Regions from separate parts of the Desulfobacca acetoxidans DSM 11109 genome, predicted to be linked through region 2. Evidence: riboswitches for the same ligand, from Rfam matches in the RefSeq annotation. Region 2 holds a riboswitch; the other holds the start of a gene.
The links. Region 2 has a riboswitch for cobalamin ahead of DESAC_RS03835 (hypothetical protein). Riboswitches for the same ligand answer to the same signal wherever they lie in the genome.
Positions count from the first base shown of each region.

Region 1: another riboswitch for cobalamin. It lies ahead of DESAC_RS13435 (zinc-dependent dehydrogenase); the one in region 2 lies ahead of DESAC_RS03835 (hypothetical protein).

Region 1 covers NC_015388.1:2,976,273-2,983,995, forward strand. Annotated here, with positions in the region: gene thiC (phosphomethylpyrimidine synthase ThiC) at 1-533, shown strand, start outside; gene DESAC_RS13425 (DedA family protein) at 662-1,303, opposite strand; gene DESAC_RS13430 (nicotinate phosphoribosyltransferase) at 1,377-2,774, opposite strand; cobalamin riboswitch at 2,886-3,071, shown strand; gene DESAC_RS13435 (zinc-dependent dehydrogenase) at 3,350-4,402, shown strand; gene trpD (anthranilate phosphoribosyltransferase) at 4,417-5,574, shown strand; gene DESAC_RS13445 (sigma-54-dependent transcriptional regulator) at 5,732-7,111, shown strand; gene kdpF (K(+)-transporting ATPase subunit F) at 7,427-7,516, shown strand; gene DESAC_RS13455 (potassium transporter Kup) at 7,529-7,723, shown strand, end outside.
Region 2 covers NC_015388.1:904,817-912,539, reverse strand. Annotated here, with positions in the region: gene DESAC_RS03860 (hypothetical protein) at 1-188, opposite strand, end outside; gene DESAC_RS03855 (dockerin type I domain-containing protein) at 212-1,801, opposite strand; gene DESAC_RS03850 (hypothetical protein) at 2,024-2,941, opposite strand; gene DESAC_RS16375 (hypothetical protein) at 2,990-3,841, opposite strand; gene DESAC_RS03840 (hypothetical protein) at 3,860-4,747, opposite strand; gene DESAC_RS03835 (hypothetical protein) at 4,756-5,397, opposite strand; cyclic di-GMP riboswitch class I at 5,454-5,529, opposite strand; cobalamin riboswitch at 5,736-5,870, opposite strand; gene DESAC_RS03830 (hypothetical protein) at 6,373-7,128, opposite strand; gene DESAC_RS03825 (hypothetical protein) at 7,252-7,723, opposite strand, start outside.

The DNA.
Region 1 (7,723 bases), 1.2 Mb from region 2:
GGGCTTGGGCCGCCGGAGTCCAGGTGATCATCGAAGGTCCCGGACACGTCCCCTTACACCTTATCAAAAAAAACATCCGCCTGCAGCAGAAGTACTGCCATGGCGCCCCCTTCTATGTCCTGGGACCGCTGGTCACCGATGTTGCTGCCGGATATGACCACATCGCCGGAGCTATTGGCGGAACTTTGGCCGCCAGCCTGGGGGCTGCCTTTCTCTGCTATGTCACCCCCGCTGAACACCTCAAACTGCCCGAGGTTCAGGACGTCATCGACGGCGTCATCGCCTCCCGGATTGCCGCTCACGCTGCCGATATTGCCCGGGGGCTGCCCGGCGCCGCAGACTGGGACCTGAAAATCTCCCAAGCCCGCCGCGCCCTGGATTGGGAAACCCAGATCGGCCTCTCAGTCAATCCCGACAAAGCCAGGCAATATCGTCTGTCCAGCCGCGCCAAGGATGATCAATGTACTATGTGCGGCCGATTCTGCGCCATGAAGGTCTTTGATGAACGCTTCGATGAAAGGGAAAAAGACTGATAGGACTGCCAGCCTCTAAAAGATGCCAGCGCCGGTCCGATTAAAAATCGATTCCCCTTCACTGAACGGCTGGAGGGGTCTTACTCCCAGGGCCGCGATACCGGAAAGCGATACCTATCCCGCTCCCATTATTGGGCCATCGGGTTGGGTTCAATCGCTTTGCGGTTCTTGACCCGCCGTCGCCACCAGAAGACATAGGCCGCCGCCCCAACGACGCCCGCCGCCACTACGACAATGTCCAGGGTGTGAGAATAATGATGAATGATCTCCCAATGTTCCTTTAATTTCAACCCCAGATAGGCCAGAAACATATTCCAGATGGCGGCCCCAATGGTAGTGTAAACCAGAAATGGCGTTAGGTTCATCTTCCCCAAACCCGCCGGGATAGAGATCAGGTGGCGGACGATGGGAATGAAACGGGAGATGAAAATGGTCCGGCTGCCGTAGCGGCGGAAAAATGCCTCGGTCCATTCCAGGTGGTGCGGATTCAGCATGAGATAACGGCCAAAACGCAGAACCACAATCTCGCCTTTGCGTCCCATCCAATACGACGCCAGCGAACCTATGATAGATCCCAGAGTGCTTGCCGCCATCACCCCTAACAGGGTAAATTCGCCGGTGTAAATCAAAAATCCGGCGAATGGCATGACCATTTCGCTGGGAACCGGAGCGATCATGCTCTCGAGGGCCATCAGGACAAAGACGCCGGTATAACCCAAAAAAGAGATGAGCTCCGTGATATAGTGTAGTAATGTTTCGGTTAGACCCATATGAAGTTTCGAGTTTCAAGTTTCAACTAGGAATATGAAGGAATCCAAACCAACTTCAGATATCTCCTCTTCCCTATTCCCTCACCCCTAATTCCTGCCGACGGATGTTATCCTCCACCCGCTCCTGTAAATGTTGTAGTCCGGCGCTGATCCGCACCGGATAGTTAGGTGGATCTTGAAGGATTTTGTACTGTGTCGGCAACTGCTCAAATTCACGTAAAAATAATTCCCGAGAGGCGCTCAGCGGCGGCAGGGGTGCCAGCGGCCGTCCCTGGGTCATCACCGGCTGCAACAGCGGCTTGGCTTGGGAAAAAGATTCTTCCCGCAGTCCGATGACGTCCTCTGCCATCTGCCCTTGGTGCTCATAAAAACGGAAGAGCTGTTTTTTATCAACGTAGGTGACTTTGCCGGTAGACAGTTTCATCACCGGTTTATCGCCATATTTCACCAGCTTGTAGGCAATATCAAAATAAGGGGCGTCTGCGGCAACCCCCATCTTGGTACCGACACCGTAGGCGTCGATAACCCCGCCAGCTTCCAGGGTACGGGTGATCTTGAATTCATCGAAGCCGCCGCTGGCAAAGATGGTAACGTAGTCGAGGCCGGCCTCGTTCAGCAGGCGGCGGACCTCAATGCTCAAAGCCGCCATATCGCCGCTGTCCAACCGTACCCCGCGCAGTCTCTCGCCCCGGGCCGCCATTTCCAGGCCTACCTGAATGGCCTTCTTGGCCCCGGCGATGGTGTCGTAGGTGTCGATCAGCAGCACCGTGTTGTGGGGAAAGGCCCGCGCAAAAGCCCGAAAAGACTCAATCTCGCTTTTGAAACTGGTCACATAGGAGTGAGCCATGGTACCGAAGATAGGCAGACCGTAGAGCTTGCCGGCCAGGACATTGCTCGTCCCGACAAAGCCGCCCAGGTAGCTGGCCCGGGCAACTTTGAGCCCCGCATCCGTTCCTTGCGTGCGGCGCAGGGAAAAATCCACCAGCCGCCGCCCCCCGGCCGCTACCGTAGAGCGGGCCGCCTTGGTGGCGATCATAGTTTGCAGATTGATGGCGTTGATGAGAAAGGACTCGACTAACTGCGCTTCGATAATAGGCCCGGTTACCTCCAGGATCGGTTCATCCTTGAAAAAGATGCTCCCTTCCGGCAGGGCCCAGACCTCCCCGGTAAATCGCACCGTTTTTAAGTAATCCAGAAAGGCGATTTTAAACAGGCGGGTTGAATCCAGATAGGCCAGATCGTCTTCGCCAAAGCGCAGGGTTGCCAGATAATTAAGCGCCTCCTCCAACCCGGCGGCCACAAAATAGCCCCGATCCGGGGGATACTTGCGGATGAAGAGGCTAAAAGTCGCCTCCTCATGCATTTCCTCCTCCAGATAGCTGGCTGCCATGGTCAGCTCATAGAGATCGGTGAGAAGGGCGTATTGCTCCCCTAAGTGGGGGTGGTTTATATGCGGGTTATTGGATAGCATTTTTTTGAACTATAAATGTAATGGAATGACCTCTCTGCGTCAATAAATTTTATTGTTCAGCCTTATTAAACCAGACTTGACGGAGGACAGATGTCGTGATAATAAGGTATCATAACAGTAGAGTTGATCTGCGGGTTGGCTGCCGCCAACTACGGAACCCGGTGTGAATCCGGGGCGGTCCCGCCGCTGTAACCGGGGACAAAACCGGCAGAACCACTGTCTGAGCCCACTCAGGCGGGAAGGGCCGGGGGAGGTTGATCCGGAAGCCAGAAGACGAGCAGGTCGATCCTCAGGGCAGGTTTATGGCAACAACCGCCCCTGGCCAGACGCGCCAGGGGCTTTTTTTATGGTGCCCAACCGGTCTAAGTTGCATAAGGCGAATACAAGATTCGCCCCTACCGATGGGCCTGCCGGTACTGCAGTGCCGTAGCGCCGTACCGCCGTAGTTAGCAATTGTTCGCAGCACAGGCTGGAAAGCCGGTGCTACCGGGAAGTCATTACTCATGATGGGCGGGTAACCGCTAAGTCAAGACAATAAAATAGGAAAAGATTTGGCAAACGCTACAGGTGGAAAAATGGCTGATCAGATGTTAGCAGCGGTCCTCCGGGGACCCAAAGATTTAGCGATCACCGAGGTCTCTCGCCCTCTCTGCCCGAGCGGCGGTCTCCTCATACAAGTGCGCGCCTGCTCGCTCTGCGCCACCGACGTCAAGATGTGGCAGCGGGGACATCGTGACCTGCTGTTGCCTCGCATCCTGGGGCATGAGCTCGCCGGAGAAATTGCCGCCGTTTCCGATGATTTATCTGACTTTCAGGTGGGTGACCGGGTGCAGGTGGCTCCGGGATTGCCCTGTGGCCGCTGCCGCTGGTGTCTACAGGGCGCTCCGAACATGTGCCAGGCTATGCAGATTATCGGTTTTCACCACGACGGCGGTTTGGCCGAGTTCGTCGCCGTTCCCGCCGCCGGTGTGCACCAGGGGGCGGTATCGCACCTGCCTGACGCTCTAGCCTTTGACCTTGCCGCCCTGGCCGAGCCCTTGGCCTGCTGCCTGAACGCCCAGGAACTGGCCAGGGTTGGCATGGGGGACCAGGTTGCCATTTGGGGGGCCGGTCCCCAGGGCTGGCTGCAGGTCCAGGTGGCGCGGTTGCGGGGAGCTTCCCGGATAATCCTGGTAGAAAATGATCCCGGACGCTTGCAGGATGCAGTCCAAGCCGGGGCCGATCTATTGTTGGACATTTTCCAGGAAGATCCGGTAACCGCCATTTTGGAGACCACGGCCGGCAAGGGAGTGGAGGTGGTGATTCCAGCCTGTGGCTCTTTGGAGGCTTTTGACTGGGGTTTGGCGGTACTGGCGAAACGAGGCCGTCTGTGTCTTTACTCGGGTCTGCCCAAGGAGGTAGAAACTCATCCGGTAAACCTCAACCGGTTGCATTATCTGGAAGCTTCTCTGGTAGGCGCCTACGGCTGCACCTCCCGGCAGAACGCCCTGGCCCTGGAACTCATGGCCAAGGGACGCATCCGCGTTGATCGTCTGATTACCCACCGCCTTCCTCTAAACCGGGTGGAGGAGGGGTTCGAGCTCGTGCAGAGCCGCCGGGGGCTAAAAGTGGTCATCGAATGTACCTGACTCGGAGTTATTTTATGAATAATCCCAAGAATTATGATGAATTAGAGCTACGCCGCTTTGGCCGGGCCATTACCGAGCTGGCCCAGGGCCAACACCTGAGCCGGGAAGAGACCAAAGAGCTTTACCGCCAGATTCTCCTGGCCGAGCAGCCAGACCTGCAACAGGGAGCTTTTCTGGCGGCGCACATGGCAAAATCTCCTACCCTGGACGAAATTGCCGGTGCCTGGGAGGCCCAGATGGATTATGACGTGGAAACCATCGATCCTCCCCTCCCAGGTCCCTGCGCCGATATCGTTGGCACCGGCTCGGATTATCTCAAGACCCTCAATGCCTCCAGCGGCGCCGCCATCCTGGCGGCGGCGGCCGGAGCCTATGTGGCCAAAAAGGGGGCCCGGGCCGCCACCGGTGTCAGCGGCGCCTCCGATATCTTTGAGACCTTCGGAGTCGACCTCAAGGCCCCTTTGTCTCAGGCGGCCCAAGCCCTGACAGCCCACCGCCTCTGTTACATCCCCGGCGAAAGGTTCCTGCGCTCCGGATGGGGACGTTTGATCGCGGTGATGCGTTTTCGGACCATCTTCAATCTGGCCTGTCCGCTCCTCCTACCCTGCCGCCCTACCCGCTACCTGGTGATCGGGGCCTATAGCGCTGATTTGGCGCGTCAATTGGTCAATATCTGCCGGGAGATCGGCTTAGCGGGGGCCTTGGGCCTCTACGGCCAGAGCGATCAGCATGAGCCGGATCAGGGGATGGATGAAGTCTCGGTCTGCGGTCCTACGCTGGTAGTAGAGCTGCGCCATGATCAAATAACCGAATATGTCCTCGAACCCGAAGACCTGGGTCTGCGGCGATATCCTTATGAAAAAATTGCTGCCCAAGGTGATACTTACCAGAATGCCCTGGCTCTCCTCAAGGTGTTAAGCGCCGGAACCAATGGTGCCGCCGCCGACTTTCTGGCCGCCAACGCCGCCGCAGTGCTCTATCTGTTGAATCTGGCTCCATCCTGGCCTGCTGCGGTGGAACAGGCCCGGCAGACCTTGGCCGCAGGAAAGGCTCTTGACACGTTGCGCTCTCTGGTCGCGGTTCAGCAGGGTAATTCCCGGCATGGAGAAGAAAAACTAAATAAATTGTTGCACCAGATCAACTCGTCTACGACTCTTATCGCCTGGAATTAGAAAGATTACTTCACCCTTGACTTAACCGGCCACTTTTTTATGATAAAGTATTCGGCAACGCTTTCTCTTTAAGTGGCCGCTTTGGATTGTATCCGCCAGTCGAAATGGTTGGAAGACGCATTTTGGCCGGGAGAATCGAAAAATTAAAAGAATATCCATGGATACGTCATATTCGATCAAGCCCCCCAGTGTTCACCCGCTTCAAGTCCTGGTTATCGATGATGAAAAGAACATCCGCGTGGCGCTCGCGGCTTATCTGGAAGGGATGGGCTGCCGGGTCTTGACGGTGGCTACGGCTGGCGCGGCTCTTTCCGCCCTGGAGAGCCAGCCTTTTGATCTTGCCTTTCTGGATCTCCGGCTCAGGGAGATCAGCGGCCTGGAACTTCTTCCTAAACTCCTGTCAGTCAACCCTCGTCTAGCCGTAGTGATGATTACCGCCTACGCCACCATTGATACCGCCGTGGCAGCCATCAAACGGGGAGCGAGGGACTATCTTCCCAAACCGCTGTCACCGGCTCAGATCAAGCACGTGGTAGATGGGCTGGCCGAACGTCTCAATCTCTATCGTCAGGTGGAAGAGCTCCAGGCGCATCTCCGTGAAGCCGTCCCGGAGGTGATCTTGGCAACGGCATCCGTCAAGATGCAGGCGACGCTGGACCTGGTGGAGAAGGTGGCGCCGACCGAGATTTCGGTGCTGCTTCTGGGCGAGAACGGCACCGGCAAAGGAGTTATCGCCCGCTGGCTGCACACCCAAAGCCGGCGCGCCGGAGGTCCCTTTGTGCTGGTCAGTTGTCCTACCCTTTCCGAGGAGCTCCTGGCCAGTGAGTTGTTTGGTCATGTAAAAGGGGCTTTTACTGGCGCCACTCGGGACCGGGAAGGGCGGTTGGAAGCCGCGCACGGGGGAACCTTATTTCTGGATGAAGTGAGTGAGATCTCTTTAGGTTTACAAGCCAAGCTCCTACGGATGCTCCAAGAAAAGCAGTTCGAACGACTGGGGGAAAATCGCACTCGCCGGGTAGATGTGCGGGTGGTGGCGGCCACCAATCGGAATCTGGAAGAAGAAGTCAAGGCTGGCCGGTTCCGGGAAGACTTGTTTTTTCGCCTGAACGCCGTACAAATCAGTATCCCGCCGCTTAGAGAGCGCCGGGAGGACATCCCGATGCTGGCCCGACGGTTCCTGGATTTTTTTGCCCGCCAGACTAGGCGACCTACCCCCGAACTTTCTTCTTCAGCCCTGAACGCCCTTCTTTCTTACTCCTGGCCGGGAAATATTCGGGAACTGCGCAATGTCATGGAGCGGGCCATGATCCTCTGGCCTTCCCAAGTCATTGAGCCGGGGGCTTTCCCAGAGAACATTGCCTCCCAAATATCGGCGGCGCCGGTTTTGGGCGGTGATTATACCCTGGAACGTATCGATCGGGAGCATATCCTCCGAGTCCTGGCGCGGACCACCACGTTAGAGGAAGCAGCTCACATTCTCGGCATCGATTCCTCCACCCTCTGGCGCAGACGGAAAAAATACGACGAAGAAAGCTAAACGTCCAAGTTCGATTAGAGTCTTTTACCGCCCAACTACCGCATATTGCAATATCCTCTCCGGGAAATCTTGCATTTTGCAATTCTCGCCTCCGACTTTCTATTTGTAATCTATTGAAATAACTTTTCTATTCTTCTTTTCGTTCCCGGTCTAATCTTTGCACTATTACTAATAGCTGTTTTAAGGGTTTATGGAATCGAATTGCAAATAAAAGGGAAAGCTATGCTAGACTTAGCTGTTTTCGGTGGAATTTTTATCTTCTTGATTCTCTCGTGGGGGTATGTGCTGCTGGCTGAGAGGTTGTAGGAGAACAACATGACATGGGAATATCTTATCGGCAGCCTTATTTCCCTGATGCTCCTCATATATTTGCTTTATGCGCTGCTGTGGCCGGAGCATTTTTAAGGAATTGTTCTCATGAGTATTGCTTTCCGTGACGACGAGAAGCCCTCGCAGTCCCCCCATTCCGCCACATCGGCCGGGCGTCTACCTGACATTCAACTTGAAAAGCGAGACCGGCGTAAAACTCTCGTCATGGCGTTAGGGGCCCTGGGGGTAGTTTACGGCGACATCGGCACCAGCCCTCTGTATGCCATCAAGGAATGCTTTCAC
Region 2 (7,723 bases):
TCGAGTTGCCAGCTAATCATAAGCGGAATATTTTCAGTGGAGTGGAAAGTCAGAGTAAAGGCGATTTCATCACCTATTTCCGTGTCAATCTGGCCGTCTGGGGTTAATGACCAGTAAGAAGCTAAGGCCGGTGTCAAGGTGAAAAGAGAAATTAACATAGACAACAAGAGAAATCTTAGGGGTTTCATAATTGTCTCCTAATTTCTTAATATCAATAATACGGTGTACTGCTGTTGTATCGTTGACGGAACATGAGATAGTCTTGCTGATTTACTTCCCCGCTGCTGTTCATATCTGCATCTGGGTCAGCGGTGTTGAACGTTTGCCTGAACTGGAGAAAGTCGCTTTGATTTACGGCATTGTCATTGTTGAGGTCCGCATCCGCGGCATTGCCGTAGCCGTCCCCGTCCGTGTCCTGCTGGCCCGCATTCGGGGTCAGGTAGGCGTTGTCGGCGGCGTCGGGGATGCCGTCGCCATCTGTGTCAGGAGCGCTGCCGGGATAGTAAATGGTTAACCTGGGGGTCACTCCGGGAAGCCAGTAGTCGGAGGCCGACCCGGCGCCACCGTAGCAACTGCTTTGGGTCTCGTAATAGGTCGGGTTCCACATCACTGCCAGCCCTTTGCCCCAGTTGCCGGCCAGGATGCCGGTGGCCGAATCGTCCTGGCAGGGGTCCGGCGCAAAGAACTTGTACTCGGCGTTGTCGGCCTTGTCGCCGTCGGTCACCGGGGTAGTGCGCGTCCCGGCGGCGATGTCGTTGACAATGCCATGTTTGATGAGGGCGGCATAGCCGTTTTCATTCACTCCACCGACGCCGAAGGCATCGCCGCCACCCACGTGCAGGTTTCCCTCCGCGTCTTCACCCAGATAGGCTACGCTGAGGATGTTATTGGCCACCACCTTGGTGTTGGTCCCGTAATCCAGTTCGGAACCGGCGGCCGGATCCCATTCACCCGGACCCCAAACCTTGAGTTCGCCCGTCCGGTTGGTGGGGTACGTGGCCCATCCCAGGCCGGTGAGCAGGTTGCCGTTTTTGTCCACGTGCACGTCTGCGGAGGCCCCTGGAATGCCCAATACCAGCGGCACGCCCACATGAGTTGCAGGATCCTCAACCTCCGTATCCACGGCCCCCACGCCGCTCTGGAACGAGCAATTCGGATTGTTGTAATAAGGCGGTTCGCAGCCGGTGGGCCACTGGCCGCCGTTGACCACGAAATAGCGATTATCAACCCAGGCCCCGTCATAATAGTTAATCTCGGTGAACACCCGTCCGGTGTTAAATACCGACTGCGGGTTACTCACGCTGAGCGCGCTGGTGGGAATGATCACCAGAGGCGCGCCGTAGCCGATTCCCAGAGCGATCTTGCTACCGTCGGGAGAGACGTGGATAAAGCTCGGATCCATCGGGCCGGGGGGCACTGTAGCCACCACGTCCCACTGGTTGGAACCGTAGGTGCGCTGCAGGTAGATCTTGTCGTTGTTGGCTGCGATCATGCGGCCCTGGGCTTGAAATTTGCCGTCAATCATGGCCGTGGCTTCGGTGGGGAAGTAGTCCACCGCCGTGAACCAGCCTCCCTCCACCGTGGGCAGATTCACCACCCCCGTCTTTCCGGCCGCTGTCTTGTAGTCGCTGAAATCATCCGCGACCACGGCCGCCGTGATACCGAAACAAAGCATCACGGTCCAGAGCAATATCCAAAAATTGCGGCATCCTTTTCTTAGCACGGCATCCTCCTTTCTATTTATATTTTTAGCAGTTTTCGAAAATTTCTTCGTGTTTATGCCTTTGAAGACGGCGGGCACGGCCCGCCCTATCCTATGCCTTCCTGCGATAAATCATATAGGGCGGGCCGTGCCCGCCATTTCTGGGCGAGTTATTGATGCGAAATAGCTTTTGAGAAAGAGTATATGTAAGGTGGAAGACCATTCCGCTGCGATATTCCATTTTTGGTATTGCTTCCTCCTTTCTTCATCGTTAGGGCGGAAGACAGAATAATCTATCTCCCGCTATTATCCCTGCCAAAATCAGTTAGTCCGCCGCCGCCAAGCCATCAACCTCAACAAGCCGCCTCCCAGCAGCAACACCGCGCCGGGCACTGGCACCGGCGCCACGTCTGCAAAGGCGTCGATTTCGCCTTCTTTAAAATCGGCGGTACCTTCGACCTTGATATATTGGATCCAGTCAAGGCCAAAGACGTCCAGATCAAAACCTGTTCCACCACCAGAGCCTTCGTACAGGGCAATGCCCGCGGCCCCGGAGAGCCCGCCGGCCATCAGGGTGTCGTAGTAGGCGGGATTGACCGGTTTGGTGAAATCCATCAGATCATCGGTCCAGCCATTGCCGGTAGCGTCGTATTTGGCCTGGTCCCATTCGTAGGCTTGGGTGGGGAAGGCGTTGTCCCCGTAAGGGCCGTTGGAATAAGTATACCAAGTCCATTCATTCTGGGGCTGACCCTCGTAGGCCGGCCCCTGGCTGACCGAGACCAGCACGTTTTCAGTAAAAGCGCCGCCGACCAGCATGTAAGTAGCCATGTTCGTTTCGTCGTTGACAAAACCGCTGCCCACGTAAAATGCATTGCCAAAAACCAGGAAGTCGATGCCGTAAGGGTTGTTTTGGTCGTTTATGACCTGATGATCAAAGCCCACAACGATGTAACTCGGATTTCTCAAGGTGGTGATCAGCTTGGTGGTTTGATCGGGGGCGTAGTTGTAAGCCGGCTCCACCAGCTTGACCTTGCGATAGTTGTCCCCCCCCGACCAGGAGCCCCAGGGATCGTAAAAATCCGTGGCCGGCGCGCCCAAGACGGATGCAGGATCGTTGTATGGGCTCGGCCCAAAAGTGCCGCCGGAATCCACCAGGGTCGTTGCATAAGGGCTGGCCCAAGCTGGGCCTGACATCAGGAACAGCGCCAATCCGATGAGAATGATTCGGCCTAATTTCATTATCTTCGAAGCTCCTTTCAATGATTGGAAAATTCCTTTGTTTTCAAATCAACTGGCACATCTGCGACAAATCCCGATCAAGCGCAGCAAACCGCTCCCCAGCAGCCAGACGGCCCCGGTGATGGGAACCGGCGCCGCCAAAGGCTCGCCCGGCGCCTGCTTGTGGTTCATCCATGCAAGTGTGCCTTCCCCCATGGGATCCCCCATGTCCAAACCGCCTGCCGCCACTGACCAACCGACCCACGAGCCATCTTCCAGGCTAAGGCTTGTAATGCCCAACCCGGAGAAATCCCACTCGCCATGAGAACCGCTGAAAAAAGAGCCCGTCCAATAAAGGTCGCTGCCACGGTCTGGGGCGCTGGTAAAACCGCCGTTGCCGCCCTGCTCGTGCCACAGCTCCCAGTTGGGTCCATACCACCCACCCCAGTACAGGTCGCCGGGGTCCGTGGGCAGCAAGGTGTCCGCGTCACCGTAAGGCTGATCGGCAAGGATGCCGTTGGCGAAATCGGCGGCCGTGTAAGTCGTGGAGCCGTCGCTCAGGCCAAACACGCCGTTGTTGTTAAGGTCGTAGCCGATGCCGAGTATGGCCATGCCCAGACCTGGCTGACCGCCGGCAAGCAGGTAGAGCCGCGGGTCCGCCGCCGCCAAGGCCACCATCATGGTTTCGGCGTTGGCCGTGCCGTCAAACTTATAGCCCCAAGCAACGGAGATGTCCGCAATGGGCGCGGGCATCGAGGTATTGTTGTAAACTTCCGGCGCCGACCAGTGTATGACCAGACCGGCACTATTAGAGCCGCTGCCGGCCCAGATGTTGACATCGTTAAAGGTGAATGCCTGGGCCGTCCCCGCGGCCAGGGCGACGATCCACAAAATCAGAATAATGCTCAGGTTTTTTTTCATATTCGGTTTTCCATTCTATTAGTTCCTTAAATGTGGAAGTTGCTTTCTCCTAAAGATGACAATAAAGCGCGCCAAACCGCTGCCCAACAACAAGACGGCGCCGGGAAGGGGAACCGGCGAGCTGGAAAAGACGTACACCGAATCCGGATCGGGCCCCCCAGTCCCTTCTCCCGTCAGGAGGATGTACTGAAACCAATCCAACCCTACTAATGCCGGATTGTCGTCTGTGGGGTCAGTCCAATTACCCACGTAATAGGCCGTGGACATATCAAAGGCATCACCTCCGGCCAACCCCGTTTCCGTGTGCGTCCACGTCGATCCGGTTTTAACAAAGTTTTCCCAAGGAGCGCCGGGGGAAACCAGACCGTCGCCTTCACCTGGGGTATAGTCGAAGGTCTGTGTCTTCCCGGTGGCTCCCGATTCGGTGTCCCAGGGAAGCTTCCACCAAGTCGAACCGTCCTGACTCAGGTAAATGGTTCCCGGTTCATTCCACGTATTAGGACTGCCGCTGGAATAAAACGCATTTCCCCAGACGATGGCATCATAGCCTTCCGGGTTGGTCGGATCGTTGTTGACCCGCAACAGATTGCCGAATGTATCGGCAAACCCGAGCTGGACCCAGCTAGCCGCCTTGTTGTTCATGGTTACAATGCTGGTATGTTTTGGGGAATAAGGATCCTGATTTGTGGGAATGGGTCCGAGAAGATTGTGTGCGTCGCTCCATCCGCCGCCAGTTTTAAAACTGCCATCAGCATTCTTATACTCAGCCCCGGCATCTACCAAAACATTGGCCCACATCCCGCCCCGGGCCGCGTCTTCGGGAAGATAGGTCAAGGCAAACGCCTGTGAGGTAAAGACAAGAAACACCGTTAACAACAATAGGATAAGCCATCCTTTTTTCATCATAGTTCCCTTTATTTTTTTACCTTTGATTTTTTGCGAAGCGCCATCATTCTAAATAGTCCGCTGCCCAGCAACAAGACGGCGCCGGGAAGGGGAACCGGCGGCGCAGTTAAAGGAATATCCAGTTGGTCATCCGCATAAGGAGGCAAAGAACCAAACCACATAATGGCATTGATCCCTTCGAACTGCCCGTTGGCAAGAAGCTCGCTGGTTAATCCGCTTGTATTGAAATCCCACTCGGAGTTACCCCAAGTGCCCCATTCGGCATAGGGATCGCTGGTGCTGGCCAGGTTCCAACTGCCTTCTTCAATGTGCATGTGGACTTCATTGTCGTCGACGTCATCGTAGCCGATGTTATCCAAAAAGGCCCCGCCGTAACTGGTGGTGACCGCCAGGATGCCGGCATCGTTCAAGGCGTTGAGCATATCTGATTCGTAAGCGCCGCCGTCCCAGCGGTATCCGAAGGCATGGGACTCGGAGATGGTGGCCTCGCCGTTGTCGAGGCGGTTCCAGTCCACCACCAGGATGCTTTCGTTGGCCCCGGTACCACACCAAGCCTCAACATCCACCCAGACACCATTAAAATAGTACGGGTCGGCTTGAGCGGTGACGCTAAGCATCAAAAAAAATAATAGTACGAGGAACTTCCGCATATTCTTCACCCTTCCCGTGATTATCCGTTCAACAGATTAAAAAGGCCGGGCTGCCTTCTGGCAACCCGGCCATCTCCTTTGAGACCCGCGGCTTTCCGGCCCCCGGTCGCCCGAGGTGTGGTTTTTTCACGGCTTAAACATTTTTGTACTGTGTAATGCCTTTTTTAAATCATTTTAAACTTCTCCACCGAATACTCCCGGCTTAGGATTGTCCCATAAAAAAACCCGATTCCGCAGATATCGGGGGGCTTGCCGCAACCTAAATATGTGCCGCCTGCTAAAGGCCCTCGGACCCTTCCCGCGAGGTCTGCATTGGACCATGTCCATATGATACTGCAAGGTTTTCTGGCTCACGGATCATTCTGCCAGCCGCGCCTTCCCGTGAGAGTTTGATAGTTCCCACAGTGGCTTTTCTGCGGCCTTCGTCCCCGCTTACAGCGGCGCGCCCGCCTGGGATTCACACCCAGTTCCCTTGGACAGTCATGGGGTCATCGTTCCTTGATTCTCACCCTTCCATCGTGTCCGCCCTGCGAACACTTGAGAGACAGTTCTGCGGCCTCACCTCCCTTCCGAATAGTTTGGAAATCATAATTTACCACCACTCCAGTTCTGAGGTGCCGCCCTGCGTAGCCGGATTGGTTAAACACCACAGAGAGACGGTTCCGGTTGCCAGGACGACATTATTTATTTTTTAATGCAATTCCCGCCTGAATGCTCGGTTGATATTGCTCAATATTGAGACATTATTGCTTTTCCTTGGGACGCCTATTTTGATGGTTTCATCAAATCTCGAAAGGCGCAACTGCACCCTGATAAAAAGCGACCAATCAGAGCTGGGGTCTTCATTCGGTTCCCAAGCCGGAGCTTGGGAACCAGGTCTACATTGAGATAAAAACGCGGGGGTGAGGGTTAACCCAAGAGGGGCAAGGGTTAGGAAGAGGTGCTAATGATTCGGGCTTATCCGGGAAAATATAGTCACTGACCGGCCACCCACTCCCGGCGTCTTCTCATTCCCGCCAGACGCAGCAGGCCGGTGCTTAGCAGCAGCACCGCGCCGGGAATCGGGACTGGCGCCGTCGCCGCGGCGTAAGGCCCCACGGGCTGGCCTATACCGTCGCCGCCGCCGAAAAAACTGTCCAGATCATCGTCCCAGCCCCACAGATCGATGCTGCCGTTGCTCAGGGTCCGGGCCGACATGCCCCAATTGGAGAAGGTCATGTTATTGCCGATGATATTGTCGCCGTCATCCTCCACCCAGTAAGACCAGAAACCGTTATACCAGCCTTCGAAATAGAGATCATCGGCGTCGGCGGCATGGCCGGTCTCGTCGGCGCCGTTGACGTAGGCAAAACCGCCGTCATTGTCCAGATCGTAGCCGATGCCGAACAGGGTCTTGTCGCCGCCAAACCCGCTCCAGGTGGTCAACTGGGCCCCTAACCGGCTGTCCGCTCCGGTAGTGGTGTAAACCACCGCGCCATTATTGGAAGAGCGTATATCGCAGGCCCCGGCGATGGCGGTCATCATATCTTCTCCCGAGGCCTCGCCGTCCCAGCGGTAGCCCCACACCAGGGCGTTTTCCATACGGGGGTCAAACCATTGGACCACCAGCGCCGCCCGATTGGAGCCGCTGCCAACCCAAAAGTCAATATCATTAAAGGTGAATGATTGCGCCGGACCCGCGGCCATGGCCACGGCCAGCAAGACCAGGATAATGCTCAAGTACTTTTTCATCTCCTTCGATCCTCTACTCATACCTCTTATGGTTATTGCCAACATTTTTCAAACCAGGGTCGGGAGACCCGGCCCCTGAATATTTCTTTAAGAAAAACTATGGTATTGGCGATAATTATGGGCTTATTTTCTCCGGCGCTGCCCCAACAGGCGGAAAAGCCCGCTTCCCAGCAGCAACACCGCCCCGGGAACGGGGACAGGGGCTACATCGGCAAATCCGTCGATTTCGGCCAGCTTGGTGCTGCTGGAGGATTCGACCTTGATGTATCGAATCCACTCAAAGCCCGATGCAGCGAGATCATAGCCGGTCCCTCCCGCCGAACCGGCATAAAGGTCGATGACATCCGCCACCGAGAGGCCAACGAAATCCTCGGTGGGATTCAGCGCCGGATTAACGGGTTTTGTCCAGTCGAGCTCGGCCCCCCAGGCGTCGTTCTCCCGGTCCCAGGCAAAGGCCTGGGTGGGATAGGTAGTGGTGTCGAAGTACGGTCCCGTCGAATACGTGTACCAGGGGCCTTCCAGGTACTGGGCCACACTCACAATGCCCGGGTCCGACCAACCGGTTCCTGAGGCAACGTAGTAGGTCTCCATGTTC